Regions from separate parts of the Pantoea sp. KPR_PJ genome, predicted to be linked through region 1. Evidence: predicted binding sites of a transcription regulator. Region 1 holds the regulator's gene; each other region holds the start of a gene.
What was found. The regulator CRP, encoded in region 1, controls carbon source genes, mostly activating them, when cyclic AMP is high. The targets are predictions, from matches to a motif close to ATGTGANNNNNNTCACAT.
Positions count from the first base shown of each region.

Region 2: the regulator CRP is predicted to act here: its motif matches at 5,281-5,298, upstream of HP564_RS18475 (PTS mannitol transporter subunit IICBA).
Region 3: the regulator CRP is predicted to act here: its motif matches at 2,388-2,405, upstream of HP564_RS10945 (nucleoside-specific channel-forming protein Tsx).
Region 4: the regulator CRP is predicted to act here: its motif matches at 3,110-3,127, upstream of HP564_RS07150 (YfcZ/YiiS family protein).

Region 1 is NZ_JABMIK010000007.1:205,954-213,647, forward strand. Features, by position in the region: gene ppiA (peptidylprolyl isomerase A) at 1-289, shown strand, start outside; gene HP564_RS15685 (YhfG family protein) at 401-574, shown strand; gene HP564_RS15690 (putative adenosine monophosphate-protein transferase Fic) at 561-1,157, shown strand; gene HP564_RS15695 (aminodeoxychorismate synthase component II) at 1,199-1,774, shown strand; gene HP564_RS15700 (aspartate aminotransferase family protein) at 1,863-3,083, shown strand; gene HP564_RS15705 (YccS/YhfK family putative transporter) at 3,084-5,159, opposite strand; gene crp (cAMP-activated global transcriptional regulator CRP) at 5,218-5,850, opposite strand; gene HP564_RS15715 (OsmC family protein) at 6,153-6,557, shown strand; gene HP564_RS15720 (phosphoribulokinase) at 6,684-7,553, opposite strand; gene HP564_RS15725 (YheU family protein) at 7,615-7,694, opposite strand, start outside.
Region 2 is NZ_JABMIK010000011.1:17,568-25,261, reverse strand. Features, by position in the region: gene HP564_RS18495 (VirK/YbjX family protein) at 1-897, shown strand, start outside; gene HP564_RS18490 (YibL family ribosome-associated protein) at 906-1,268, opposite strand; gene HP564_RS18485 (MltR family transcriptional regulator) at 1,347-1,880, opposite strand; gene mtlD (mannitol-1-phosphate 5-dehydrogenase) at 1,963-3,111, opposite strand; gene HP564_RS18475 (PTS mannitol transporter subunit IICBA) at 3,206-5,140, opposite strand; gene HP564_RS18470 (DUF3053 domain-containing protein) at 5,571-6,287, opposite strand; gene ppc (phosphoenolpyruvate carboxylase) at 6,440-7,694, opposite strand, start outside.
Region 3 is NZ_JABMIK010000004.1:91,839-99,532, forward strand. Features, by position in the region: gene HP564_RS10935 (LysR family transcriptional regulator) at 1-620, shown strand, start outside; gene yjdN (VOC family metalloprotein YjdN) at 694-1,131, shown strand; gene HP564_RS10945 (nucleoside-specific channel-forming protein Tsx) at 1,332-2,198, opposite strand; gene HP564_RS10950 (sensor histidine kinase) at 2,472-3,827, opposite strand; gene HP564_RS10955 (response regulator) at 3,824-4,483, opposite strand; gene HP564_RS10960 (helix-turn-helix domain-containing protein) at 4,669-5,037, shown strand; gene HP564_RS10965 (LysR family transcriptional regulator) at 5,106-5,996, shown strand; gene HP564_RS10970 (MFS transporter) at 6,105-7,304, shown strand; gene HP564_RS10975 (glucose/quinate/shikimate family membrane-bound PQQ-dependent dehydrogenase) at 7,355-7,694, opposite strand, start outside.
Region 4 is NZ_JABMIK010000002.1:525,697-533,390, reverse strand. Features, by position in the region: gene ccmI (c-type cytochrome biogenesis protein CcmI) at 1-654, shown strand, start outside; gene mlaA (phospholipid-binding lipoprotein MlaA) at 690-1,454, shown strand; gene fadL (long-chain fatty acid transporter FadL) at 1,574-2,857, opposite strand; gene HP564_RS07150 (YfcZ/YiiS family protein) at 3,219-3,515, shown strand; gene fadI (acetyl-CoA C-acyltransferase FadI) at 3,677-4,987, shown strand; gene fadJ (fatty acid oxidation complex subunit alpha FadJ) at 4,987-7,101, shown strand; gene sixA (phosphohistidine phosphatase SixA) at 7,306-7,694, shown strand, end outside.

The DNA of each region.
Region 1 (7,694 bases):
ACCCATCAAAAATGAGGCGGATAACGGCTTGCGCAACCTGCGCGGCACCATCTCAATGGCACGTACCGCAGAGAAAGACAGCGCAACCAGCCAGTTCTTTCTCAACGTCGCCGATAACGCTTTCCTCGATCACGGCCAGCGCGACTTTGGCTACGCGGTATTTGGTAAAATTGTGAAAGGGATGGACGTGGCTGAAAAAATTTCTCAGGTCCCGACCAAAGATGTCGGTCCTTATCAAAATGTTCCGGTAAAACCAGTAGTTATCCTGTCTGCGAAAGTCCTGCCCTGACGTATTGCGCCGCCATCCAGTGGCGGCGTTGCCTTGCCCCTCTCCGGCAAAGGGGAAATTAGCTCCTATACTCAGCTTCAAGAGTCTGGACAACCCCGAGCAGGAGGCGGCATGGCAAATAAACTCACCGAGAAACAGAAAAATACGCTCTGGCAGCAGCGACGCATTGCCAGTTATCAGGCCAGCTGTCGGCTGGAGGGTTTTACCCTGGCGGAGCCCGTCAGCACCTACGACCAGGCTGAAGCGAGACTCGACTCGCTGAGGAGACAGTATGGTGCCGAATAGTGCTGTCGCGCGCGATCCCTACCTGTGGCAAAACGATGACGTGCTGAAAAATCGTCTGAATATTCACGATGCCGCACAGTTGCGTAAGGCTGAGCTGGCGTTCAGCAGTGCGCGCCTCGCCACGCTGGAGCTGGGACCCGCTACCATTGGCCTGCCTTTTCTGTGTCATATTCACCGCACGCTGTTTCAGGACCTCTACAGCTGGGCAGGCGAGCTGCGCACCATTGATATCTGGCGCGACGACACGCCGTTTTGCCATTTCGAATATATCGAAAAAGAGGGCAACACGCTGATGGACGCGCTGGAAGAGGAAGAGGGGCTGCGCAACCTGGAACAGCAGTCGTTTGTAGCGCGCATTGCACACTACTATTGCGAAATCAATATGTTGCATCCCTTCCGCGAGGGAAATGGCCGCGCTCAGCGCATTTTCTTTGAGCAGCTGGCGCTGCATGCCGGGTACTTCCTCGAGTGGCAGCACGTAGAGGCGCAGCAGTGGCGTGAGGCAAACCAGGCCGGCGCAAATGGCGATCTGGCCCCGCTGGAAGCCGTCTTTGCTCGTGTTGTGAGTCGCGCCAGCCTGTAAAACGCGTAGAATAGCGGCGGTTTTCTCTGTCAGGACAGACCATGCTGCTGCTAATCGACAACTATGATTCCTTTACCTGGAATCTTTACCAGTATTTTTGCGAGCTTGGCGCGCAGGTGCGCGTGGTACGCAACGATGCCATCACGCTGGATGAGATGGCGGCGCTACCGCTGTCACATCTGGTGATTTCACCGGGTCCCTGTACGCCGGATGAATCTGGCGTCTCTATGGACGCCATTCGCCATTTCGCCGGACGCATTCCGGTGCTGGGCGTTTGCCTGGGGCATCAGGCCATTGCACAGGCCTATGGGGCCAGAGTGGTCCGGGCTCGGCAGGCCATGCATGGAAAAACCTCTGCTATCGTTCATAACCATCAAGGCGTATTCCGCAACCTCAATAATCCCCTGACCGTGACGCGCTATCACTCTTTGATCGTGGCGCGCGATTCGCTGCCTGATGAATTCGAAATTACGGCCTGGAGCCTGAAAGAGGGGGAGCCGGATGAGATCATGGGATTTCGTCACAGGACGCTGGCGCTGGAGGGCGTGCAGTTTCATCCAGAGAGTATCCTGAGTGAACAGGGGCACCAGCTGCTGCATAATTTTCTGGAAACCTGAAGATATGTTTGCCTTTGATTGATTTGTTATGCATATTTTATGACTAATATTTCATCGTGGTTTAATAAATAATCAAAGGTGGTCGTCGATGGCATCGGAGAAATTAGCGGTAACGCGGGAAACGTTTGATAAGGTGATATTGCCTGTTTATGCACCTGCGCACTTTGTGCCGGTGAAGGGCAAGGGCAGCCGTGTCTGGGATCAGCAGGGAAAAGAGTATATCGATTTTTCCGGCGGTATCGCCGTAACGGCGCTCGGCCACTGCCATCCGGCGCTGGTGGCGGCGCTGAAAAACCAGGGCGAAACGCTGTGGCACCTGAGTAACGTCTTCACCAATGAGCCTGCGCTGCGCCTGGCCAGCAAGCTGATCGATGCAACCTTTGCCGAGCGCGTTTTCTTCGCTAACTCTGGCGCGGAAGCCAATGAAGCCGCCTTCAAGCTGGCGCGCTACTACGCCTGCCAGCGCCACAGCCCGTTCAAAAGTAAAATCATCGCTTTCCATAATGCGTTCCACGGCCGCACGCTCTTTACCGTTTCCGTTGGCGGCCAGCCAAAGTATTCCGACGGCTTTGGTCCGAAGCCTGCGGATATCGTGCACGTTCCCTTTAACGATCTGGAGGCGGTAAAAGCGGTTATCGACGACCATACCTGCGCCATCGTGGTCGAACCCATTCAGGGGGAGGGTGGCGTAACGCCGGCTACCCCTGAGTTTATGCAGGGATTGCGCGAGCTGTGTGACCAGTATCAGGCGCTGCTGGTGCTGGATGAGGTGCAGAGCGGCATGGGACGCAGCGGCAAGCTGTTTGCCTACGAGCACTATGGCGTCACGCCCGACATCCTCACCACCGCGAAAGCGCTGGGCGGTGGTTTCCCGGTGAGCGCCATGCTGACCACCGATGCGATCGCCTCGACCATGTCGCCAGGCGTGCATGGCACCACCTATGGCGGCAACCCGCTTGCCTGCGCAGTGGCCGAAGCGGCGCTGGACGTGATCAATACGCCAGAAGTGCTGGAAGGGGTGCAGGCGCGTCGCGAGCAGTTTGTGACGGCCCTGAAGGCGCTCGACGCGAAGCACGATCTCTTTACAGAGATTCGTGGCAAAGGACTACTGATCGGCGCTGCACTAAAACCGCAGCATGCGGGAAAAGCGCGCGCCATTCTCAATGCGGCAGCGGCCGAAGGCCTGATGGTGCTGGTAGCGGGCACTGACGTGATCCGCTTTGCGCCTTCGCTGGTTATTGAGCCAGCCGACATTGAAGAGGGTATGGCGCGTTTCGCCCGCGCGGTGGAAGGCGTCCTGGCAGCCTGATTAACCTTTACGTAAATGCCTGATGAGCCAGCGGCCATGCTGTGGCCGCTGGCTCCACGCCAGTGACGAAATGGTATGCATCACGTTCAGGTGCTCCAGGATACGGCGCACATGCTGCTCCAGAATCGTGACCGCCCCTTCACCCAAATTATTGACCTCTTCCATGATGTTGGTCTGTGAGCCAGGCCCGTCATATTCCAGCCGCTGCTGGCAGCGCTGGATGGCGATTTCGCATGACTGCAGGTAGCGCTGCGCCAGATCGGGTGTCAGCATCGTGTGCTCGCGCGCGAGAATGGTCATGGCATTGATATGCTCGACGATAAACTGGCTGTGCGTGACCCACAGGCGCATGTCTTTCAGGTACTGGGCGTTAAAGCCCGGCTCCTGCATCGCCTGGTTGAGCGAGTTAAACAGCGCATTATGCGCCTGGTTAACCTGCATACGCTGATAGGCCAGCTTTTTCGCCTCCTGCTCGGGTCCCAGCAGCAGCTGCAGCGCATCCTGACAGGTTTCCAGCGCGTCGTGCGCATTCTGGCGAAGCAGCCCGCTCTGCCATTGTGGCCATAGCCAGAGCATTCCGCCGAAGGCGATCAAACAGCCCATCAGCGTGTCCATCAGGCGTGGAAGTAAAAACTGCGCGCCGTTCAGCGACAGCAGCTGCAGCGAATAGACCGCCGTAACGGTAAAGCCAATCATCGACCAGCCGTAATATTTGCGCGTGACCAGATAGCTGAGTAGCGTAACCACCAGCATAAACAGCAGCACCAGGGATTCCGGCACGGCAAAGCGTAGCGAGGCGGCGGCAATGACCAGCCCGGCAAAGGTGCCCAACGCCCGGTGCTGAATACGCACGCGGGTGGCGCTGTAGCCATTCTGACTGACAAACATAATGGTCATCAGGATCCAGTAAGGCTTGGGAATATCGAACAGCATCGCCAGCGCGCTGCCAAACATCAACATCACCGCAAAGCGTGCCGCCGTGCGCAGCGCTGAAGATTTAAAGGAGAGGTAGCTGCGCAGGGCGGGCAGCAGGGGCAGGCGGCGCTGGCGATCGCTCATCAGGTCACGCTGGTAGAGCGGTTTTTGCGTGCGCAGCACCCGGGCGATACGGCTGAAATGATAGAAGCAGAAATGCCCGACGGGATTATCGGGGTGCTGACGGGTGATCTTCTCCAGCGCGCCGAGCGGCTTTTCCATCTCAAAGCGACTCGGTAGCTGGTGATAGAGGATGGCATCGGCCAGCGCACGTAGCCGTGCTGAAATAATTTTGGCATTCCAGCGGATCACCGCTTCCGCATGGCTGCGCTCGACCAGCTTCTGAACCTCTTCTGGCTGATGCAGGCTGACAGAGATATGTTCCTGCAAATCGAGTGCTACCTGAAAAGCGCGCATGAGCCGTTTATGGCTGTTGTCGCGGCTGGCAGAGAGCATGTGCATCTGCTGGTAGCAGGTATTAATCAGATCAACCGCTTTCTGCTGGCGCGCGAGCAGCGGCGGCAGCGCTTTTTCGGGATCGGTGAGCTGGGTCAGCAGCGTATATTTCGCGTCGCAGTAATCCGCCAGCTCGCGATAGATCAGGCTCAGGGTTTCACGCATCGGCTGCTCTTTCCACAGCCAAAACCAGAACCAGTTGAACAGCCCGTACCAGAGCGTGCCACCAATGTAGAGCAGCGGTGGCACATAGACTGGCATACGCCCAATCAGGCTAAGGGTAAAGATAGCCGCGACCAGCGTGCCAGGGAGCAGACGACCGTGCAGCGGGCTGATTTCGCCAGTCACGCCCAGCAGCAGCGGCAAGGCAAAAAGCACGGCAGGCAGCGGGACGCCTTTTAGCGTCAGCAGCTGGATCAGAAAGCTGCCGAGCGCAAACAGCGAGCCGCCGACCACCAGGCGTTTGAAAAAGCGTTTATGCGGCGTGTCCAGGCCAGCCACGTTGCAGCAGGCGGGAACGAGAGAGAAGAGCAGGCCTTTTTGCAAATCGCCAAACAGCCAGCCAAGCGCCACAGGAATGCACAACACCAGCGTCTGCCGCAGCGCATAGTTAACTTCGGGGTGATAGATGATTCGACGCCACATCACTTCACTGAAAACAGTAGCGGCGTGACAGAAACATCACGCCGGGAGAGAGAGGAAATCAGCGGGTGCCGTACACGACAATGGTCTTGCCGTGGGCGGAAATCAGATTCTGGTCTTCCAACATTTTCAAAATGCGGCCCACGGTTTCGCGTGAGCAACCAACGATTTGGCCAATTTCCTGACGAGTAATTTTGATTTGCATGCCGTCGGGATGCGTCATGGCGTCTGGCTGTTTTGCCAGGTTGAGCAGGGTTTGTGCAATACGTCCGGTCACGTCGAGGAAAGCTAAATTGCCCACTTTTTCCGAGGTAACCTGCAGACGGCGCGCCATCTGCGAAGAGAGACGCATTAAAATATCCGGATTCACCTGAATAAGCTGACGGAATTTCTTGTAAGAAATTTCGGCCACTTCGCACGCGGTTTTTGCACGTACCCAGGCGCTGCGCTCCTGACCTTCTTCAAACAGGCCAAGCTCGCCAATAAAATCACCCTGATTCAGGTAAGAGAGGATCATCTCTTTACCTTCTTCATCTTTGATCAGTACCGCAACGGAACCTTTCACGATGTAGTAAAGCGTTTCAGCCTTCTCACCTTGATGAATCAGCGTACTTTTGGATGGATATTTGTGAATATGGCAATGGGACAGGAACCATTCGAGTGTAGGGTCTGTTTGCGGTTTGCCGAGAACCATTCGCTATTATCCTCTGTTGTAATCGTGCCCAAAATGCAGAGTCATATTCTCTGCCAGGCGATGAAAGCTTCAAGCGTTTCCCGAGAGGGAGATTATTCGGGGTTCCATTTTGCGCCAGGCGCTTGAGGTGTCCCGCCTTCGTCCTTAATAAGACGAAACTATTTTCAGCACTGTTTGTAGCACAGCTTTTGTCAGCTGTCTTCTGTTGTCTCGCTTCAGCAGAGGGGGGATTACTCTGGATTGCTGTTTGTCAGGTGAACGCGTACTCTGGCGGCAAACAGGCTATTCTCGAGGGAAAAACAATGCAGGCAAGAGTGAAGTGGATCGAAGGATTAACCTTTTTGGGTGAGTCCTCTTCAGGGCATCAGATCCTGATGGACGGTAACTCGGGCGATAAAGCGCCCAGCCCGATGGAAATGGTGCTGATGGCGACTGGCGGCTGTAGTGCCATCGATGTGGTTTCTATTTTGCAAAAGGGCCGCAACGATGTGGTGGAGTGCGAGGTAAAGCTGACCTCGGAACGCCGTGAAGAGGCACCGCGCCTGTTTACCCATATTAATCTTCATTTCGTGGTTACCGGCAAGGCGCTGAGCGACAAAGCCGTGGCGCGCGCGGTAGATCTGTCAGCGGAGAAGTACTGTTCGGTGGCGTTGATGCTGGGCAAAGGGGTCGACATTACCCACAGCTATGAGGTTGTGGCGCAGTAAGCCAAACCGCTGGTGCCGGTGACAAGGACAGCACGTCTTACTCAGCGCTGCCCTGCGTAATGACGCACCTTATCGCTGGGTGCGTCTGTCGCTTTTGCGTGGCCAGGCCGTCTGCTGCTTCCGTCGTCAGGCGATCTGCTTTCCTTCTATCAGCCGCTGCACCAGCGGTGCCATAATTAACTCCATCGCCAGCCCCATCTTGCCACCCGGCACCACCAGCGTATTCATATGCGAAATAAACGATCCCTGGAGCATCGCCAGCAGGTAGGGAAAGTCGATATTCTCCAGTCCGCGAAAGTGAATAACCACGAAGCTCTCATCCAGCGACGGGATCTCGCGCGCGGCGAAGGGGTTAGACGTATCGACGGTTGGCACGCGCTGGAAGTTGATGTGAGTACGCGAAAACTGCGGCGTAATGAAGTTGATGTAATCTTCCATTGAACGCACCACTGAGTCCATAACCGCTTCGCGTGAGTGGCCGCGCTCGCTGGTGTCGCGCACCAGCTTCTGGATCCACTCCAGGTTAACGATCGGCACCACGCCAACCAGCAGATCCACCTTTTCCGCCACGTTATGCTGCTGCGTCACCACACCGCCGTGCAGTCCTTCGTAAAACAGCACGTCGGTATTTTCCGGCAGCGGCTGCCAGGGCGTAAAGGTGCCGGGTACCTGGTTCCACGGCACCGCTTCATCATAGGTATGCAGATATTTGCGCGACTGGCCTTTGCCTGCGCTGCCGTAATCACTGAAGGTTTGCTCAAGCAGGCCAAAATCGTTGGCTTCCGGCCCAAAGTAGCTGATATGGCGACCTAAATCGCGTGCCTTGCGGATCGCCATATCCATTTCTGGTCGCGTAAAGCGATGGAAGCTGTCGCCTTCCAGTTCGGCGGCATGCAGGTTGAACTGCTGAAAAATTTTGCGAAACGCCAGGCTGGTGGTGGTGGTCCCGGCTCCGCTGGAGCCGGTCACCGCGATGATCGGGTGTCGTGCTGACATGTTGAAGCTTCCTGTAACGTCGGGCGATAGGCATTGTTAACATGAAAAGCGCGGTGGCGCATCAGCCACGAAATTCGCTGCGCGGCATGATATTGACGGTTTCGTGCAGTTCCGACCAGACCAGCACCGCGTCTCCACGTT
Region 2 (7,694 bases), on a different contig from region 1:
AGCGGAAAATATATCCCGAATAAACTGTGGTTGAGCAAACGCTTTCGCCTGAAGTTTGCGTTAAGAACCCTGGCTTATCCCGTGACGACGACAGGATATTTACGTCAGCTTTCATGCCTGCCTGATTTACCTCAGGTCATGAGCGTACAAGGGTTATTACCGGCCAAGTTGCACCGTCCTTATCTCCATGCCGGACTGGGCGTGGCGGCGCGTGCGCAGGCGATTCTCGATCACTATCAGCTGGTAGCATCATTACAGAATGCGACGCTACGGCAGCTGCTGCAAACTCCCGGCGATAATTTGCTGGCGACGCTGCACGGTAAAAACAGCGAATGCTTTACGCTCTATTCCTGCCCCGGGCGTTTCGATCGCGAAGGCGAAATCACGCTGGTGCTGCGCTATCAGAGTGAAGTCATTGCCTCGCTCTCTTTCTCGCTTATTTATGAAAATAAACAACGCACGCTGTTAATTGGCGGCCTGCAGGGACCGCGTAAGCATATTTCAAATGAGGTGATCCGCGAGGCGACGAAAGCGGCGCACGGCTTGTTTCCTAAACGCCTGTTAATGGAGGTGGTGCTGATGCTGGCCCGTCAGTGCGGTGTGGAGAGTATGGTTGCCGTAGGGGATGACACGCATGTGTTCCGCAGCCTGCGCTATCGTCGCAGCAAGAGTGACCATTTTTTTGCCAGCTACAGCGAGTTCTGGACATCACTTGGCGGAGTGGCACGCCCGGATGCCCTGTTCCAGCTGCCGCTTAGCCTGCCGCGCAAAGCGCTGGAGGAGATCGCCAGCAAGAAGCGCGCGGAGTATCGCCGTCGTTATGAACTGCTGGACGCGCTGGCAATGCAGGTGCTGACGGCAACCGGCCAGCGCGCAGTGGATCAGGCTGCTGCCTGATCCAGGGCTCAGAACGGCTTCTTCGCGAAGCCGGTCATCACCTTCAGGCCCATCTCACGACCCAGCGCGGTCATCGGATGGACCACCACCAGGCCGCGCACGCTTTTCTTCAGCGATCCCATGTCGGCCTGCTCTTTTTTAGTGATTTCGCGGCTGAACGGCAGATTTTGCAGCTTCTGCGCCTCTTTGCTCAGCTTGTCGTCAATTTTGTCGCGCAGACGCTCAATTTCTGTTACCAGCGTCTCTTTCTCTTTCAGCAGCGCGCCCAGTTTTTCGGCGTCGCCCGCTTCCAGCAGCTGCGGCTCTTTGCGGTTCAGGGCGTCCAGCTGATCGCTCAGACGTTTAATCTCGGCTTTTTCTTGCTCTTTCATGGCGAAAACTCGTAGTGGAAAACAGGCAAAGGATACACGAAAAGCGGCGCAGATTCGCGCACGACGATGGAGCAGGGATCAGGTACCGGGACGTTTGAACGCCTGCTTCAGGCTGATACGCGAAATGAGCTCGGTCAGAGAGAGCACCATGGTTGAGCGCACCATTTGCAAATAGCGCTGCTGCTGCATCGCGCGCAGTTCGGCATCGTCAGGATGAAATTCCGGTTTTGGCGGCCAGGCGACGACGCAGTGCAGCTCGCCAAAGGGGCCAAGAATTTCATCGTCGGTAAAGCGATAGTCACCCCGATCGTGGTTAAGCTCTTCGCGTAACGCCAGCAGCAGCTCGCAATCTTCATATTCATGACGGTTAATCACGCCCAGGCCGTAAATCAGTTTCAGGCGCACCGGAAGTTCACCAAGCGGGCCATCGCCCAGCAGCAGCGGCTCGACGGCATATTTCACCGCATAGTCATCTTTACGAAACACCTGTAGCACCAGCAGATTAACCGCTTCGGCCAACAGCTCAACGGCGGCGATCAGAAAGCTTCTCACCGAGCGACCGGCGTTCAGGCGCTCAAGCACCCGGTTTTCAAAAGCCTGCTTTTCTTCCATTGTTGCCTGCAATATTCCACTACCGTCAACGGGCACAGCCTCGCTGTGCCCGTACCGCTTATGCGTGAGTAACACGCGTTTCTCAAACCATTGCGTTGTATGCGCTGACTGCGGCGGCGACCACATCGCTGTCGGCATCCAGTCCAGAGACCTGTGCCAGCGTAGCCTGCGGGCCTTTCTCATTCAGCAGCGTTTCCAGCTCCTGCGCCTGCGGATCCTGGGCGCTGCGATAGTGCAGCGCCGCCGCAATTCCCTGAACCAGGTTCGCATTTGGCAGCTGATACTCCAGCGTGCCCAGCGTCGGTTTGATCAGGCGATCGCCCGCGCTCAGCTTACGCAGCGGCTGGCGGCCGACGCGCTCTACGTCATCTTTCAGATAGGGGTTTTCAAAACGGCCGAGGATTTTTTCGATATAGGCAGCGTGCTTGTCAGCATCAAAGCCGTAACGCTTGATCAGCACTGCACCACTCTCTTCCATGGCGCCTTTTACCACCGCACGGATTTTCTTATCCAGAATGGCATCGCGAATAGTCTGATGCCCAGCCAGCTGGCCGAGATAAGCGGTAATGGCGTGGCCGGTATTGAGGGTAAACAGCTTACGCTCGACAAATGCCATCAGGTTATCGGTCAGTTCCATCCCGGCAATCTCTGGGAGTTCACCTTTAAACTGGGTTTTATCAACAATCCACTCACTGAAGGTTTCTACGGTGACTTCCAGCGGATCGCTGCTGCCTGCTTCGGATGGCGGTACGATTCGGTCTACTGCAGAGTCAACGAAACCCACATGCTGCTCAACCCAGGCGTGATACTGCTCCGGCAGTGACTTCAGCACGTGCTGCCTGAGCTGGCTGGTGCCGCGCACCATATTTTCACAGGCAATAATATTCAGCGGCTGCGTGTTGCCGTCGTCGTGGCGTTTTGCCAGGCCTTTCGCCAGACTTCCCGCGATGCGCTCAAGAATTTGTGGGCCTACGGCCGTGGTGACCAGATCGACTTCCGCCACCAGCGCGATGATATCGTCACTGGTGCTGTTGACGGCGCTGACGCCCTTCACGATTTCCACTTTTGCCTGCTCGCCAACCACATGTACTGGATATTCATGACGCGCGTTCAGTGCATCCAGCACCACCTGATTGACATCAGCAAAGACCAGTTCAATGCCTGCATCCGCCAGCAGCTTGCCGATGAAACCGCGACCGATATTGCCTGCTCCAAAATGTAACGCTTTCATAATATTGACCCATATCAAATGACGATGGGGCGGGCATATCCGCCCCGGAAATCGGGACGGGCATACCCGCCCCAGGGAAAATCACGCAGGGCGTTTAGGCGGTAGCCGGGCTGCCTGACAGCAGATCCAGCACCTCCTGTACGCTGGTAGTGTGTGCCAGCTTCTCAATTACGCTTTCATCGTCCAGCGCATTGGTCAGGCTGGTGATCACCTGGATATGCTCGTTGTTGCGTGCCGCGATACCAATTACCAGGCGCGCCACATCATCAGCATCTTCACCAAACAATACGCCCTGAGGATACTGACAGAACACCACGCCGGTTTTCAATACGCGATCTTTCGCTTCCACCGTGCCGTGCGGCACCGCGATAGATTCGCCGAGATAAGTTGGCGTAAGCTGCTCGCGTGCCAGCATCGCTTCCACATATTCTGGCTGAACGTAGCCGCCTTTCACCAGTTGCTCACCGGCAAAGCGGATTGCCTGCTCTTTGTTGCTGGCGCTCAGGCCGAGGAAGACATTGTCTGCGCCCAGCTTAAACAGGTGCGAGCCGCTGTTGTCGTAGCTGTCTGCCAGCGCGGTCTGTACGGTTTCACGATGCGCTTCGCTGCGGTTTGCCGCCACCAGGCGCTCAGTCAGGTTGGTGTAGAGTGCACTGTCGAGGAAGTTATTCAGCGAGATATGCTGCGCCTGCGGCGCCTGGCGTATTGCACGCTCGGTAAGGTCGCGGTGGGTAATCACCAGGTCGACGTCGCCCGGCAGCGAGTTAATTGCGCTGTTGGTGACAGAGACGTTACTCAGACCCGCATCCTGCACTTTTTTACGCAGCACCCCGGCACCCATGGCGCTGGAGCCCATACCGGCGTCGCAGGCAACGATGATTTTACGCACGTGACTGACGTCAACGCTGTTCGCATCAGCTACCACTGGCGCACCCGCAACGGCCTGGCCTTTCGACTGTGCTTTCATGTCGTGCATGCGTTTGGTCGCGGCTTCGATATCGTCATCTTCTTTCACTTTGCTGGTTTTCAACAGGACAGAGGCAATTACGAAAGAGACGGCAAAGGCTGCCACAATCGCAGCGATGTTAGCGAAGTAGGCGCCTTTCGGCGTCATCGCCAGGACGGCCAGGATAGAACCGGGCGAGGCCGGAGAAACCAAGCCACCATTCAGCACGGTCAGCGTAAATACGCCGGTCATACCGCCGAGGATAACCGCCAGCAGCAGGCGGGGTGCCATCAGCACGTACGGGAAGTAAATTTCGTGAATCCCCCCCAGGAAGTGGATGATCGCCGCACCGCCCGCAGACTGCTTCGCGCTGCCGCGGCCAAAGATCATATAGGCCACCAGCACTCCCATGCCTGGGCCTGGGTTCGCTTCGATCAGGAAGAAAATGGACTTGCCTGCTTCACTCGCCTGCTGAATGCCCAGCGGCGAGAAGATACCATGGTTGATGGCATTATTAAGGAACAGGATTTTTGCCGGTTCAACAAAGATGGAGGTCAGCGGCAGCAGGTTGTTCTGCACCATCAGGTTAACGCCGGCGGCAAGGATATGCGACAGACCTTCTACCAGGGGCCCGATAGCCATAAAGGCGATCAGCGCCAGCACCATGCCGATGATCCCGGCAGAAAAGTTATTGACCAGCATCTCGAAACCGCTTTTGATTTTGCCATCAACGGCGCGGTCGAAAGATTTAATGGCCCAGCCACCCAGCGGACCGGCGATCATGGAGCCAAGGAACATCGGCATATCTGCACCCACGATGACGCCCATGGTCGTAATGGCCCCCACAACACCACCGCGATCGCCGCCCACCAGACGCCCACCGGTAAAACCGATCAGCAGCGGCAGCAGGTAGGTAATCATCGGGCCAACCAGTTTGGCCAGCGTTTCATTGGGAATCCATCCGGTCGGGATGAACAGTGCAGTGATGATGCCCCATGCGATAAACGCACCGATGTTCGGCATCACCATGTTACTCAGAAAGCGGCCAAAGCTTTGAACCTTAACCTTGACTGATGAGGACATATCCCACCCCTTATCGAGACGCGCTGCAATAAGAGAGCGCGTTTGTTTTTGTTAAGTCAGCACGGCGGTAAGCCGTCGCTATTACTGTATGCAGGCGGACTCTATCACGCGAATATGACGCTGCGTAGCCGTCGGGGTAAGTGTGATCCAGATCACTAATGTTCGGTGTGGACAGGGCCATTTTTGGTGAAGCTGGTCACAAAAAAGAGGGATAAAAAAGATCAAGTGCACATTTATTCAACACCAAAGCGAGGCAAATGTGACCTGTATCACGATTTGATCGCCCTGGTTTGTTTCATATATGTGACTATGATCACAAAGTATTTTCGGTTGAAAATGCGCCAGATCACACTCTGTTGGCGCATGGGGAAAAAGCGGAAAGGGATAAGAGAAAGGGCAAAGGCAAGCTTGCCGCTTGCCTCTGAAATAATTACTGCAAACCGTTCTGGACGGTCGCCTGCGCCTGATTTAATGCCTGGGCATTCGCAGAAAGGGTGCTCATCAGCGCATTATACTGGGTAACCTGATCCTGCGTCGGGAACTGAACGGCATTGTTGTTGAAGCTGACGCGCGAACCTTGCTGTTGCAGGAAGTCGCCTGCCTGCACCGCACCCTGGCTTAGCGCCTGCAGCTTCGGCAGCAGGGGAACTAACTGGTTTGCTGGCTGCGTCACCACTTTATCGTAAACGGTGTCATAGGCTTTTTTCAGCTCCTCTTCCTGCTTGAGCGCCGCTTTACTGCTGTCCGCCTGCATTTTAGCGCTTTCCAGCTGCTGCGTAACAATCACCAGCGCGCCGTTAGCCTGGCGCAGGGCGTCACGACGAGTCAGGTAATCCTGCGGCACGCGAATCGCCGACAGTTCATCGACAACCGGACGCATACCCTGCTCGACCGCTTTATTTACCTGTTGGGAAAAGCCATAAATAATGGCGTAATCACCAGCAAACTTACCAAAATTCTGCTTCTGGCTTTCACTCAGGCTCGGCAAATGCTCGCCGCTGCGCATCACGGTATTTTGCAAGAAATCGATAAAGGCTTTGCGCTGATCGCCCTCTTTGTCACCGCATGCGGTGAGGTTAAGCACCAGCAATGCGGCACCGAGCAACATGCCAGTACGCATCCAGATGCGAGAAATTCCTGATGCCATAAGGGCAACTCCTGTAAATGAGAATGTAGATAACCGAGGAATGGTCCTAAAGAATAGAGCAAAGTAGCGGCCGGGCACAACGCTTGCACACGTGAAAGGCGTCGTGGCATGTGAGGTATCCGGGCAGGAGCCTGCCCGGATTGCAGAGCGCATTAACCGGTATTACGCATGCCGGCTGCAACGCCCGCAATGGTCACCATCAGCGCCTGCTCAACGCGGGGATCTACCTCTTCACCGCGCGCTTCCTGCGCACGGGCACGCTGTAACAGCTCCGCCTGCAACACGTTAAGCGGGTCGGTATAGACGTTACGCAGCGCGATGGATTCAGCGATCCACGGCTGGTCCGCCATCAGGTGAGCGTCATTGGCGATGGTCAGCACCGCTTTGATGTCAGCATCAAGCTGGTCGCGTAGCTGTTTGCCCAGCGGCCAGAGCGTTTTGTCGACCAGGCGCTGATCGTAATATTCCGCCAGCCACAGGTCAGCTTTCGCAAACACCATTTCCAGCATGCCGAGACGGGTGGAGAAGAACGGCCAGTCGCGGCACATCGCCTCCAGCTGATCCTGATGTCCATCCTCCATCGCCTGTTGCAGAGCCGCGCCCGCGCCGAGCCAGGCGGGCAGCATCAGACGGTTTTGCGTCCAGGCAAAAATCCACGGAATGGCGCGCAGTGACTCAACGCCGCCGGTTGGACGGCGCTTGGCCGGACGTGAGCCGAGCGGCAGTTTACCCAGCTCCTGCTCTGGCGTAGCAGAACGGAAGTAGGGCACAAAGTCGGGATTTTCGCGTACGTAGCCGCGATACATGGCGCAGGAGTGTTCAGAAAGCTGATCCATAATACTGTGCCACTCTTGCTTTGGCTCCGGCGGCGGCAGCAGGTTGGCTTCAAGAATCGCACCAGTATAGAGCGACAGGCTGGCGATAGTGACCTCGGGCAAACCATATTTGAAGCGGATCATCTCGCCTTGTTCGGTCACGCGCAGGCCGCCTTTCAGGCTGCCGGGAGGCTGAGACAGCAGCGCGGCGTGGGCTGGCGCACCGCCGCGGCCAATGCTGCCGCCGCGTCCATGGAACAGCGTCAGCGCAATGCCGGCTTTTTCACAGGTTTTAATCAGGGCGTCCTGCGCCTGGTACTGCGCCCAGCTGGCCGCCATCACGCCGGCATCTTTTGCCGAGTCGGAATAGCCGATCATCACCATTTGCTTGCCCTGGATAAAGCCGCGATACCAGTCGATGTTTAGCAACTGGGTCATCACGTCATTGGCATTGTTGAGATCGTCGAGGGTTTCAAACAGCGGTGCCACCGGCAGGGCAAACGTGATGCCTGCCTCTTTCAGCAGCAGGTGCACGGCCAGAACGTCAGAGGGAGTTTTTGCCATCGAGATGACGTAGGCAGCAATCGAGCCC
Region 3 (7,694 bases), on a different contig from region 1:
CGGGGGGACAGGTCAATATTGGCGTCGGCGGCAGCGTGGCGCGAACCATCATGCCGCAGGTGATCACTCAGTTTCATCGCGAATATCCGCTGGTGAGGGTGCGCATCGTGGAGGGGCAGTTGGTTTCTATGATCCCCGAACTGCGTCAGGGCGAGCTCGATTTCACCATCAATACCTACGATCAAAGCCATCTCGATCAGGAGCTGAGCTATGAAAAAATGATGCAGCGCGATTACAAAGTGGTGGTGCGCAAAGGGCATCCGATGGAGAAGGCGCGTTCGCTGGCGGAACTGCAACAGTGCGACTGGACCATGCCGACGCCAAAGGGCAGCTACTACCGCCTGCTGCACGATCTGTTTGCCGAGCGCGGCATGGCGCCCAAAATCGTGGTCTCCTGCGAGACCTTTATGGCCTGTACCAGCCTGATCGCCCAGAGTGACTTCGTCAGCGTTCTGTCGGTGGATGTGATCAACGATGCGATACTGGGACAGCATCTGGTGGCGCTGGATCTTGACGATCCGCTGCCGAAAGCCACCTTCTACCTGATCCAGCGCAGGGAGACGGCACTGACGCCGATGAGCGCCTACATGGCGCAGCTTTTTCGCCGACAATGTCAGTAAAAACAACTGGATAATTTCATCGTCTACACTGTAGAGGTGCTGTAAGAAATCCAACCGACAAATGGAGGTGAAGATGCAAGTCAGTCCTTATCTGTTTCTCTATGGCCGCTGTGAAGAGGCTATCAACTTTTACCTTGAGGCTACCGAGGGCGAGCTGCTCTATAAGATGACGTTTGGCGATATGCCAGACCAGGGCGAACAGGTGGGCGACCAGTCTGCGCCACCGTTGCCGCCAGAGAAGATCATGCATGCTCACCTGCGCATCGGACAGGGCGAGCTGATGCTGAGCGACGGTAACACCGACAAGCCACCGGCTTCGGAACATGCGGGCTATGCGGTCAGCCTGTCGACCACCGATGTGGATCAGGGTAAAGCCTGGTTTGAGAAACTGTCGGCTGGCGGGAAGGTGACGACGCCGTGGCAGGAGACCTTCTGGTCAAACGGCTTCGCCATGTTTATTGATAAGTTCGGTATTCCATGGCGTATCAACGTGACGAAACCGCAGCATTAAGCCCGTCGCGGCTCAGCCTTTTTTCAACGGCTGAGCCGTCTGGCGAGCGGGTCCGGCAGGCAAACTGGCCGGCGCCGGGACCCTTACGCGCGACGCGTTGTGGATCCCTCCTGAGGTACCTGTCTGTTCGGGCTGTCGCTTCTGCTATTGGACCAGCGCAGAGCAACAGCGCTGGTCGGTCACACGAAGCAACGCGGTGATCAGAAGTTATAACCCGCCACCAGGTAGTAACCCCAGCCGGTAGATTTCACTTCAAAGGGGCCGCGACCGAAGTTTAGCTCTTGCCCGTCTGCCCACTGGCCGCCGTTATGGAAATAACGCGCCACGGCAGCGATATGCCAGTGATCGTAACCCAGCGACAGAATATGGCTGGAGGCGACAGAGTTGCTGGTACGCGAGTTGTCAGACTTGTCGCGTAAATCTGAACCCCAGTCGAAGTTGGTAAAGCCGATATAGCTCAGATTGCCGCCCCACAGCGTGGTGATCGGCACCATGTATTTCACCTTGAAGCGGTAGCCATCCCAGCTGTTCTCGTTCGCCGCGCCGTAGTTTTCCCACTGATATTTGGCGTAAACGTTAAGCGACAGACCGACATCGCTGTGCGTGTCAATGTCTGTACCCAGACCCATATACCAGGTGTTCTGGCGATTATCGCTGTTGCGGCCCATATCGTAGATATAGTTGTTGGCGAAGTACCACTCCTTAAACGGACCAAAGGCGAGGCTGGTGCCGGTCAGCTTATCGATAGAGAAACGTGGTTCAATCTCCATAAACATCGGCGAACCGTGGTCAAAAATACCGTTGGCGTTGCTGTTACCCATGCCGAAAAAGTTGGTCAGATCGAGATAGCCGTAAAAATCGAACCAGTCTTTCTTCGCAAAGGCTTCATACTCCAGGTAGACGTCATTATTGAACTGCGGTCCAAAACGGGTGTGATAACTACCGACAACGTTCACACTCTGATGCCACCAGTCGGAAAGATACTGCGGATCGCTTTCCGCAGCCTGCGCGCTACCCGCCAGAGATGTCGCCAGCAAGGCACCTGCTACCAAGGTCTTAAATGTCATTATCGTTAACCACATGCTTTCGACCGCGCAACAACGCAGTCAAGGTGAAATCAATCCCAGAGTGGGCGGCGAAGGTGTAACTGTTTTTTACTATCGGAATAAAGCCTGCGTAGCCTGACCGTTACAGGTCGATAGAAAATAGATTTTGCTCACGTTTGTCAAAATGTGTTGCATTGCATTTACGTGAAAATGTGAAGTGCGTCACGAAATTAAGCGGAAGCGAACGGAACGCCGCAACCGTTTACGTTGTCGTTAACGGTCGCGAACGTGAAATCAGGGCAGCGTGACGCGAACCTGTAGTCCGCAAACTGCGCCCTGTGGATTCAGGCAGTTGGAAAGGGAAACCTGGATGTGATGCTTTTGCGCCACGCTGCGCACGATTGATAATCCTAAACCGCTGCCCTGTGCCTTCACCGTCGGAGAGCGGGTAAAGCGGTCGAAGGCGCGGTCGATAAACGATGCGGGCATGCCTGGCCCGTTATCGACGATATCCACTACCGTGCGATCCCCAACCCGATGCAGCAGTACATCCACCAGGCTGCCTTCCGGCGTATGCAGCATGGCATTGCCAATCAGGTTATCAAACAGGCTGCGCAGCTCAGAGCGGCTGGCCTTCAGGCAATAGTGCGTCGAGCCGTTAAAGCCGATGTCGATGCCGCGTTTATCAGCCACCACCATGAGCTGTTCAATGCTCTCTTTCAGCAAATCCTCCAGCTCAATCGGCTCTACCGACGCCACCACAGTTTTATCTTCCTGGTGCGAAATATTGAGCAACTGCGTTACCAGATGGCGCGTTCGCGTCACGCCCGCCTCCAGCTGATCAAACTGGCGGCTCGCTTCACCCGGCTGAATATGCTGGCGCAGATTCTCCAGCTGAAGGGTCACGGCGGTGACCGGCGTGCGCAGCTCGTGCGCGGCATCTTCCAGAAACTGACGCTGCGATGACCAGGCGGCGCGCAGCTTATTCAGCACGGAGTTGTAAGCTTCCACCAGCGGCAGGATCTCGTCCGGTAACCCCTCTGGCGAAACGAGATGGGGATGCAGCGTCTCCTGCGCAGCAATCTCGCGTGACGCGACGCGCAGGTCGCGCGTGATTTTGCGCACCACCAGCCAGATCACCAGCAGAGAGAGCGGCATCATCAGGATCAAGGGGATAATGGCCGACAGCGCGCGCCTGACCATTTCGGCACGCATATGGCTGAGGTTATGCATCACCTGAATGGTTTTGATCTCGCTGCCCGGCTGGCCCGGGCGGGTATAGATACGCCACGCGCACTCGTCGCAGTCGCCGACCTCAATGTCGTGCCAGCCTTTCTCGGCCTGGAGTGGTGCATGCAGCGCCGGCCAGGAGCTGGCACGCAGTTTGCCGTTGCGGTCCCACAGCTGCACGACATAGGCGCTCTTCATTTTGTCGGCGTGCAGCATCAGCGGCATCAGCGCCGGGATCTCTTTGTTGGTCGCCCAGGCGTCGGCGATTTTCGACAGCTGGTCATCCTTCATGGTGCCGATCATGTCGCCGTAGCAGCTGAAGAAATACCAGGTGACGCCGCCGATCATCAACAGGTGAATAATCAGCAGCGTGCTCAGTAGCTTATTGCGCAGGGAGCGCATAAAGGTAAAAGGTTTCACAGGGCAGGAACACGCCAGCCAAGCCCGCGCACGTTGCGGATGGCGTCATTATCGAGCTTGCGGCGCATGCCGTGGATCAGCACGTCAACCGCGTTGCTGGTCACCTCTTCGCCCCAGCCGTAGATACGATTCTCCAGCTGCTCACGCGACAGTATTGCGCCGGGGCGCTCCAGCAGGGCATAGAGCAGCGCATACTCGCGCGCCGTCAGCTGTTCGCGCTGCCCCTTGTAGAGCACTTCGCGCGTCATCATATCCAGCTGTACATCACCGCTGCCGAGCAGGGAGTCCGCTGCCCCGTGGCGACGTCGGGTGATGGCCCGCATGCGCGCCAGTACCTCTTGCAGATCGAAGGGTTTAAGCAGGTAGTCGTCGGCACCGCAGTCGAGCCCCTGCACCCGCTGCGCCACCGTATCGCGAGCGGTTAATATCAGCACTGGCGTGGTATCGCCGCGTCCGCGCGCACGCTTCAGCACCTGCAATCCGTCATCGCGCGGCAGGCCGAGATCGAGCAGTACGCAGGTGTAGTCACCTTCGCACCAGGCATTATGGGCGAAGATGCCATCGCGCACCCAGTCAACTGACCAGCCTGCCGCTTCCAGTGCCTGCTGCAGGTTGGCACCGATCATTTCATCATCTTCAACCAGGAGTACACGCATTGACCGATCCCCGTAAACGAATAGCGGTAGCTTACGCCAGGATTATTAGCACAGAATTAACAGCGCCGCACCTTGCTCCCGGCGGGGTGCGATGCTAATTCTGCGCTAATTTTCCGCTAATTAAGGGATAAATTTTCCGCGCTAAAGTGGGTTCACTGAACATCATGCCGTATCAGGAGGAACTCATGAATCAGCGCGAATTTATACGTAGTTTGCTGGAGTGGATTGAGAGCAACTTAGGCCAGGATCTGCATCTGGATGAGGTATCGCGTCGTTCGGGCTATTCCCGCTGGCACCTGCAACGCCTGTTTCGCCAGCATACCGGTTTTTCGCTGGCGGAATATATCCGGCAGCGCCGTCTCACCGAGTCGGCCTTGCTGCTGTTGAACAGCAACGAAGCGATTTTGCAGGTGGCCATGAACTATGGTTTTGACACCCAGCAGGCCTATACCCGCACCTTCAAAAATTATTTTCGCGTGACGCCGGGTCAGTTGCGCCGTCAGCGGCGCGTCGAGCCCGACCGACTGCTGTTTCCGCTGGCGATGGCGCGCTAAGACAACAAACAGGTGTCACGGCTGGCTGAATTGTTTAGTCTGCTTTTTTGCGGTGGACAACAACAATCATGGATAACAGCGAAAACTTAACGGCGATGATGATATTCGCCCGGGTAGTGGAGTGCCAGAGCTTCAGCGAAGCCGCTCGGGCACTGGGTCTGTCGAAGTCTCACGTCAGTCGGGAAATTGCCCGACTTGAGGTGCGACTGGGCTTCAGGCTGTTGCAGCGCACTACACGCAAGATGGCGCTGACCGAGCTGGGCCAGGCCTATTATCCTTTTTGCACGCGTATGCTGGCTGAGATGCACCGCGCTGACGCCTTTGTTCAGCAGCTTCATCATCACGCGGCGGGCAACGTGCGGTTGCAGGCGCCTGTGACCTACGGCTGCCAGTGCGTCGCCCCCGCGCTCAATCCTTTTCTACGCCGCCATATCCATATCAACGTCGATCTTGACCTGACCGATCGCGCCAGCGATACGCTGGATGAGCAGGTCGATCTCGCCATTGTGATCCGGGCTCGCGCGCCGCAGGGCAGCCCTGTCCGGGTGCTGGGCGATATCGACTGGGGGCTCTACGCCGCGCCAGACTATCTGGCACAGCGTGCCCCGATCGCCCATCCCGATATGCTACCGCGCCACGATTTGCTTATGTTTCACGGCCCGGCGCACACCGCCGCGCTGCCGTTCCGGCGTGACAAGCAGCGGCTGGTGGTCGACGTGCGCAGCCGCTTTCGCGCCAATAACAGCATGGCGCTGCTTAACGCCGCGCAGGCGGGCAACGGTATTGCCTACCTTCCTTCCTATATGGCGCAGACGGCACTGGCGGGGGGCCAGATTGTTCAGCTACTGGCCGACTGGCAAATGGATCGCCTGCAAAGTTATCTGTTGCTGAAGGAGGCGCAGCCTGCTGCGCCGGTGAGTCTGCTGAGTGATGCGTTAGTGAGCGCGCTGGGGCGCTGATTGTTGCTGTCACGCAACAAAAGGCGGCAGCAGGCAAATGTCATGCCGGGACTGTTGTTCCTCTGTCAACGCCGTTAGCCTGTAAAGAGGCAAACAACGGGGATCGGTATGGAGCAGAGTATTGAGGCAGACGCGCAGGTCTGGAAACGCAATTTAGGGGTGTGCGTGCTGGGATCGTTCAGCACCCTTGTCGCAATGACGCTGCTGCTGCCGTTTTTGCCGCTTTATGTGCAGCAGCTTGGCGTCACGGAACCGGCGGCCATCGCGCGCTGGTCCGGGCTGGCCTACGGTGCCACCTTCTTCAGCGCGGCACTGACCGCGCCGCTCTGGGGATGGCTGGCCGATCGCTATGGCCGCAAGCTGATGCTGATCCGCGCCAGCCTCGGCATGGCGATTGCGATGGCGCTTATCGGCATGGCCACGGCGCCCTGGCAGCTGGTGGCGCTGCGCCTGCTGGCCGGTTTACTCGGCGGCTACGCTTCCGGCTCGACGATTCTGGTCGCCGCGCAGACGCCAAAGGCGCAGACCGGCTGGGCGCTCGGTGTACTCTCCTCCGGGATTATGGCGGGTAACGTGGTTGGCCCGTTACTGGGCGGCGTGCTGCCGCCGCTGATCGGTATTCGCCATACCTTCTGGCTGACCGGCGGCATCATCTTTATCGCTTTCCTGGCCTCTACCTTTCTGCTGAAAGAGCTGCCGCGCTCTCCGACGGTGAAGGCGCACACGTCCGGCGAGACAACAGGCGCGATTAACCACCGCGTGGTCAGGCTGATGTGGCTGTCAGGGATGCTGCTGATTTTTGCCAACATGTCGATCGAGCCGATTATCACGCTCTACATTGGGCAGTTTGTACAGGGGAACCCGGCGATAACCATGACGGCAGGTGTGGTGATGGCTGCTACCGCTCTGGGCAGCATTCTCTCTGCGCCACGTCTTGGCAAGCTGGCTGACCATATTGGTCACTGGCGCGTGCTGAGCTACGGGCTACTGACGTGCGGTGTACTGCTGATCCCGCAGGCGTTTATTACCGCTGCCTGGCAACTGGTGGCGCTGCGTTTTCTGATGGGCATGGCGCTGGGGGGATTGCTGCCCTGCATTACGGCAATTATCCGCCACAACGTGCCGCAAGGGCAGGTAGGCAGGATGCTGGGCTATGCCACATCGGCACAGTATATCGGCCAGGTCAGCGGCCCCCTGTTTGGGGGGATTGTGGGCGGGGCAGTGGGCATGCGGCCGGTGTTCTTGCTGACGGCAGGGGTGATGCTGCTGTGCGGAATAGTGAACAGGCAGAAAAGCCGAAAGGCGTAGCGCAAAAAAAAGCGGACCGGAGTCCGCTTTTTTATTATTGCCAGAGAGGCTTATTTCTCGTCAGGCAGCGCATAGGCAACCACGTAGTCGCCCAGTTTGGTGCCAAACGAACCGTGACCCCCAGCGGCGATAACAACATACTGCTTGCCATTCGCTTCGTAGGTCATCGGTGTTGCCTGGCCGCCAGCAGGCAGACGCGCCTGCCACAGCTGCTCACCGGTTTCCGTGCTGAACGCACGCAGATAGTTATCTGCGGTTGCACCGATGAAGAAGACTTTGCCTGCGGTCGCGATCGGGCCGCCCAGCATTGGCATACCCATTTTAAACGGCAGCGGAACCGGCGCGCTGTCGCGCGTGGTGCCGATGCGTTTCTTCCAGACCACTTCGTTG
Region 4 (7,694 bases), on a different contig from region 1:
TTTGAACATGCGTTACAGCTTGCGCCCAACAACCTTTCGCTCAAACAGGACTATGCTGAAGTCTTAACGCGCTCCAGCGATCCGCAGGATAACCGCCAGGCGGGTCTGATGTTGCAGGATATGGTGAAAGAGGATGGCAGCAATCTGCGTACGCTCGGACTGCTGGCGTTTAACGCCTATCAGCAGCAGCACTACGACAGGGCGATCGGTGCCTGGCAGTCGATGCTGCAAGCCATGCCTGCGGCCGACAAGCGTCGTGCAATGATCGAGCGCAGCATTGAACAAGCAAAAACTGAAGCAGGCCAGCAGAATACGCAGCTGGCACTGACGGTGACGCTTACGCCAGCGGCAGAAAAAATGTTACCGCCAGGCGGAGTGATGTATATTTCTGTTTCTGACGGTGTTTCACCGGTGCCCGTGGCCGTAAAGCGCTTGCCGCTGAGCCACTTTCCGTTATCGCTTACGCTGGATGACAGCAATGCCATGATGCCAGCGCGTCTGCTTTCGGCGCAGCATCAGGTACAGGTTCGGGTGCGTATTTCCCGCGACGGCAGCGCCAGTCCGCAAGCAGGCGACTGGTTTGGTCTGAGCGCGATTACCCCCTGGGATGGTCATCAGCACATGGCTGTAGAGATTAATCAACAGCAGCCCTGAAGCGATACATTTTTAAACCGCACAGGGAGATAGCAATGGCTTACCGCCTGACCAGCCTTGTCCTGGCCAGCGTCATGCTGGCAGGATGTGCCAGTTCAAAGCCCGATAGCGAGGCGCCTGCGCAGCGCAGCGATCCGCTCGAAGGCTTTAACCGCACCATGTTTAACTTTAACTATAACGTGCTGGATCCGTACGTGCTGCGCCCTGTCGCGGTGGCGTGGCGCGACTATGTGCCCGTGCCTGCGCGTACCGGACTGAGCAACTTCCTCGGCAACCTGGAAGAGCCAGCCAGCATGGTGAACTCCCTGCTGGTTGGTGAGCCGCGCCAGGCGGGCATTCACTTTACCCGTTTTTTCCTGAACTCTGTTCTGGGTCTGGGCGGCTTTATCGACGTGGCGGGCAAGGCAAATCCGGAACTGGCGCGTGAAGTGCCGCACCGTTTTGGCAGCACGCTCGGTCGCTACGGGGTGGGATATGGCCCCTATGTGGAACTGCCAGCCTACGGCAGCTTTACGCTGCGTGAAGACGGCGGCGATTATGTCGATACGCTCTATCCGGTGCTGGGCTGGCTGACCTGGCCGATGTCGATTGCCAAGTGGACGCTGGAGGGAGTGGAAACGCGCGCGCAGCTGCTCGATTCCGATGCGCTGCTGAAACAGCAGTCCGATCCTTACGCCTTTATCCGCAACGCCTATTTCCAGCGACACGATTTCCTGGCACAGGGCGGCACGCTAAAGCCGGAAGAGAACCCGAACGCCAGCGCGATTCAGGACGATCTGAAAGATATCGACGCGCAGTAACGCGAATGAAAAGCACAATGGCGACCTTTGGGTCGCCATTGTTGCCTCGTTCGGGAGCCACCTGCTCTGTATACCTGAAAAAAGGCGACCGTCAGGCCGCCCTTTTTTTAGCATTAACGTCAGAACTTGTAGTTAAAGTTCGCGCCGTAGAGCCAGGCTTTACCCACAGAGTTAAAGGTATAGGGGGTTTCTTCTACCGTTACGTGCTGGCCATGCATGTAAGAGACACCCACGTCTACCGAAGCATCCTGGTTAAAGGCATAGGACGCGCCTGCGCTCAGCCAGAGACGATCCTGGTCGGGAATAGAGATAGAGCGTTTGTCCGCCGGAACCGGGCTGTCATCAAAGGCGATACCGGTACGGAAGGTCCAGTTCTCATCATAGAAGTAGGTGGTGCCCAGTGCGATACGGTAGGCGTCTTTAAAGCTCTCATCTTTATAAAACAGCGTCTGACCGCTGGAACCGGTTGCTTTCAGCTCCTGGAACTGGCTCCAGCTGGTGTAGGCCAGACTGTAGTGCACGGCCCACTGGGGGGCGACTTTGTGCCAGCCAGACACTTCCCACATTTCCGGCAGGTTTAGCGTCAGCGCGCCCGGAATGGTCGAGCCGCCAGTCGCATACGGCAGACCTAAATTTCTGGCCTGGTTAATTGCGTTAATGGCCGTTGGCAGGCTGCTCTTATAGTCACCGTCGAAATCAATCTTGACTTCCGAACGGTAGGTAAAGCCAAAGCGGTTATTTTGGTCGACCTCATAAAGGATACCGGCGTTCCAGCCATATCCCCATTCATCGCCCTTCAGGTGTGCCACCTGGGTATCGGCGGGAATACGCAGCGCCGCACCTGCCTCGCCAGCGTAGCGCTCAATCTTGGCGCGTGCATAAACCGCATCAAATCCTACGCCAAAGCTAAAGTGCTCATTCAGGCGGTAGGCGGTGCTGAGATTGAAATTGCCGGTCATCAGATCGGTCTTGCCGCCATAACCGCCTGCGGTATAACCGTCATTAAATTCGGTGGCCAGGCCATAATTTGAGGTGGCGGATGCGCCAATCCACCATTGATCGTTAATGGGCTGTACATAGTGAATATTGGGTACCCACTGTGTAGGCGCAATATTGCTGGCGTCCAGACTGCGGCCAGAGGCACTGGTGCCGGAAATATCAACATCCGGGTCAATAAACACGGCTCCGACAGAGAATGACGGACGATCCATCAACGCCATTGTGGCCGGATTGCGGCTGGCTGAAGCCGCCGTATCGCCCATCGCACCCTCGCCTGAATAGGCGCGGCCCAGCCCAATCGAAGAAAATTCGTTAAGCTGAAAGCCTGCTGCATATATCTGTGTAGAAACAAGCGCCACTGCAGCCGCCAGGGCTGACTTTGCAAACAGGTTTTTATGGCTCATGACCACAACCTCATATGAATTATTATTTAACTGTAATTGTTACATCGCGTAACAAGGGTCGGCGGATTGTAGGGACTGACCAGACGCATACAAATCAGACCAGTGCGGCAAGTATAGGTCTGACCTGTGTGTATGTTGCAATATTGTTTTTAAAATATTTCCAAATGGATCGACAAATTTACGATCTGCATAACAAAACCAGCGGAGCAGCACCTGGCATAACGGCTCTAATTTGTTTTGGATCAAATTTAATTGTGATATTCGTCACTTAGCGACGCTGACATAGCGTAATGACGGACGCAGGCGTAAAATTCTGACCGTTAATCCCGCTCGCAAACAGATTTATCTTCAGGAGAAATCAATGACCAATGCCATGAATAAATGCAGCGCCACTGAAACCGCCGCCTGCTGCTGCGTGGATGTCGGCACCGTGATGGATAACAGTGACTGCACGGCCAGCTGGTCAGAGTGGTTCGCACAGCGCAGCGAGGCCGAGGCGAAACTGGCGATCCTGTCGGAAAGGGCGCGGCAGATTGAATCGGACCCCTGCATCATCGATGCTCGCTTTGAAGAGGTGAATAATGGCGTTCAGCTCACTATCGATTTTACCTTTGCCTGTCAGGCCGAAACGCTGATTTTCCAGCTCGGCCTGCGCTAATACGCTTAACGCCGTTGCCAGACGGCGTTTTTCATTTTCGTGTTTCTCCTCGCACTTTTTTTCTTTCATCATTGGCGGCGCTACCGCTTGTCGTTAACACTGTGGATCAGGTCAGACCTCTCTGGGTAATGATGCCCGACCAACTTTTACAGGTGATACAGATGAGCAAAGCGCAGCCGTTGCTGACGCGTGCGGGCGATCGCATCGCCATCACTCATGGACTTCGCACGCCATTTCTGCGCCAGGCCACGGGATTTCACGGCATCCCCGCCGTCGAACTGGGCCGCATGGTGGTTAGCGAACTGATGGCGCGTAGCGCGTTGCCGGTTGATGTGATTGAACAGCTGGTGTTTGGGCAGGTAATCCAGATGCCGGAAGCGCCCAACATCGCGCGCGAGATCGTGCTCAGCAGCGGGCTGAGCGTGCACACCGATGCCTACAGCGTCAGCCGCGCCTGTGCCACCAGCTTCCAGGCGGTGGCAAACGTCGCGGAGAGCCTGATGGCAGGCACCATCCGTGCAGGGATCGCGGGCGGGGCAGACTCCGCCTCAGTTTTACCCATCGGCGTCACTAAATCTCTGGCGCGGGCGCTGCTCGACCTCAGCAAAGCGCGCAGCTTCGGTCAGAAAATGCAGATCCTGCGTCGTCTGCGGCCACGCGACCTGATGCCCGTGCCGCCTGCCGTGGCGGAGTATTCAACCGGGCTGCGTATGGGCGATACGGCAGAGCAGATGGCGAAAACCCACGGCATTACGCGCGCGGCACAGGATGCGCTGGCGCTGCGATCCCATCAGCGCGCCGCCAGCGCCTGGCAGTCAGGCGTGCTGAAGCAGGAGGTGATGCCCGCTTTTGCGCCTCCCTGGAAAGCGCCGGCAGAGCAGGATAACACTGTGCGCATGGAGGCAAAAATCGAAGACTATGCCCGTCTGCGTCCAGCCTTTGACCGTCAGCACGGGAGCGTCACGGCCGCCAACAGCACGCCGCTGACCGACGGCGCTGCGGCGGTGGTGCTGATGAGCGAAGGGCGTGCACGCGAGTTGGGCATCTCGCCGCTCGGCTATCTGCGTAGCTACGCCTTCAGCGCGATTGATGTTCAGCAGGATATGCTGCTCGGCCCGGCCTACGCCTCACCGCTGGCGCTGGATCGCGCGGGTATCGGCCTGAGCGACCTGACGCTTATCGACATGCATGAGGCCTTCGCCGCACAGACGCTGTGCAATCTTCAGTGCTTTTCCGATGAGCGTTTTGCCCGCGAAAAGCTCAACCGTCCCCACGCACTGGGCGAGGTCAACGAAGAGCGCTTTAACGTGCTGGGCGGCTCTATCGCCTATGGACACCCTTTTGCCGCTACCGGCGCGCGTATGATCACACAAACCTTACATGAGCTACAGCGTCGCGGTGGCGGACTGGCGCTGGTGACGGCCTGTGCCGCCGGCGGTTTAGGTGCGGCTATGGTTCTGGAGGCAGAATAATGGAGCAGAGCGCTTTTCATTTACAGAGACGGCTGGATCACGTAGGGGTGATCACCATTGACGTGCCAGGCGAGAAGATGAACACGCTGCGTGCCGCTTTTGCTCAACAGCTGGCGGCGGTTATTGATGAAGCGCGGCGTGATGCCCAGCTTGCCGGGCTGGTGCTGATCTCTGGCAAGCCCGATAACTTTGTTGCAGGCGCCGATATCAGCATGATCGCCGCATGCCACAGCGCACAAGCGGCGGAAGCGCTGGCGCGCCAGGGTCAGGAGGCGATGGCGGCAATCGCCGCGCTGCCGTTCCCGGTGGTGGCTGCCATTCACGGGGCCTGTCTTGGCGGCGGCCTGGAGCTGGCGCTGGCCTGCGATGCACGTATTTGCACGCTGGATGATAAAACCCGGCTTGGGCTACCGGAGGTTCAGCTGGGTTTGTTGCCGGGATCGGGCGGCACGCAGCGTCTGCCACGCCTGATAGGGTTACAGCAGGCGCTGCCGCTTATCCTCACCGGCAAAACCTTACGGGCAAAACAGGCGCGTAAACTGGGGCTGGTGGATGACGCCGTCCCGCAGGCGATCCTGCTGGAAACGGCCGTAGCGCGGGTGCTGAAGGGCAAGCACAGTCGCCGCGAACTGCCGCTGCGCGATCGCATTATGCAGGCACCGCTGGCGCGTCACGCACTGTTTGCACTGGTGCGGCGCGAAACCGCGCGCAAGACGCACGGCAACTATCCGGCCGCGCAGCGCATTATTGAGGTCGTGCGCATTGGTATTGAGCAGGGCAGTCAGGCCGGACATCAGGCCGAGGCGCGTGCTTTTGGCGAACTGACCATGACGCCAGAGTCTGCCGCACTGCGCAGTCTTTTCTTTGCCACCACGGCAATAAAAAAAGAGGCGGGCGCAGAGGCCCAGCCGCGTACGATTCAGCAAACGGGCGTGCTGGGTGGGGGGCTGATGGGGGGCGGCATTGCCAGCGTCACGGCGATAAACGCGGCGCTACCGGTGCGTATCAAGGATATCTCCCTCCAGGGTGTGAACCATGCGCTGAAAACCGCCTGGGAGGGACTGAGTGAGAAAGTAAAGCGTCGCCAGATCAGCGCGGCGCAGCGTCAGCAGCAGATGGCGCGCATCACGGGCGGTACGGATTACCAGGGATTTGCGACGCGCGATATCGTTATTGAGGCGGTTTTTGAAGATCTCTCGCTCAAACAGCAGATGGTGCGCGAGGTTGAGGAGCACTGTGCACCTGATACCCTGTTCGCATCTAACACCTCGTCACTGCCGATTGCCGATATCGCCGCGCATGCCCGGCGGCCGGAAAATATTATTGGCCTGCACTACTTCAGCCCGGTGGAGAAGATGCCGCTGGTGGAGGTAATCCCGCATACCGGTACCTCAGCGCAGACGCTGGTGACCATCGTGGCGCTGGCAAAAAAGCAGGGCAAAACGCCAGTTATCGTGGCGGACAAAGCTGGCTTTTACGTTAACCGTATCCTCGCGCCCTATATAAATGAGGCGATGCGCTGCCTGCTGGAAGGCGAACCCATTGAGCATATCGATCGCGCGCTGGTAAAGGCGGGTTTTCCCGTCGGCCCAATCCAGCTGCTCGACGAGGTGGGCATTGACGTCGGCAGCAAGATTACGCCAATACTGCAACAGGCCTATGGCGAGCGTTTTGCTGCACCGGCGGCGTTTGATGCCGTACTGAACGATAACCGTAAAGGACGCAAAAATGGCCGAGGCTTCTACCTCTACGGCCGTCGGCGCGGCGGCAAAAAGCCTGACCCCACACTCTATTCGCTGCTCGGGCTTCAGCCTGCGGCGAAGCAGAGTGAAAAGCAGATTGCAGAGCGCTGCATGATGATGATGCTTAATGAAGCGGTGCGCTGTCTGGATGAAGGGGTAATACGCAGCGCGCGTGACGGAGATATCGGGGCGGTTTTTGGCATTGGTTTTCCGCCTTTCCTCGGCGGTCCGTTCCGTTACATCGATCAGCGCGGGGTCGCAGACGTTACACAAACATTACGAGCGTTAATGCGCCAGTTTGGCGACCGTTTTGCCCCTTGCGACGCGCTGCTGGCGGCCGAACAGAAACAAAGGAAATTTTACATTTCTTAGCAAACTGGAATAACTGCTCCGATTCAGCGGGTTATAAAAGCGCCGTCAGAAGCGGCGGCGCAGCACGATTCTGAGAAACGCTTATTTAATAAACAACCGGTTGACTATACTCAAGCCATTAGGGTACAACACAGCGTTCATTCACAGAATGAAGAGTCAGGTGCTCAGGCACCGGGCGATATCGACAAACAACAGCGGTGCTTTATGCAAGTTTTTATCATGCGTCACGGCGACGCTGCTCTTGAAGCCGCCAGTGATTCCGTGCGTCCTCTCACCCATTGCGGCTGTGATGAATCACGCCAGATGGCAAGCTGGCTCAGCAGCCAGTCGGTGGACGTCGAACGTGTGCTGGTCAGCCCTTATCTTCGTGCCCAGCAGACGCTGGCAACGGTACGCGAAGCGTTACCACTGCCGGAAGAGCAGGAGGTGTTACCGGAGCTGACGCCCGGCGGCGATCCTGGCCTGGTTGCCTGCTATCTTCAGGCGCTGGGAACGGAGGGCGTGAAATCGGCGCTGGTGATTTCTCACCTGCCGCTGGTAGGGTATCTGGTTTCTGAACTCTGCCCGCAGGAAGCGCCGCCGATGTTCGCCAC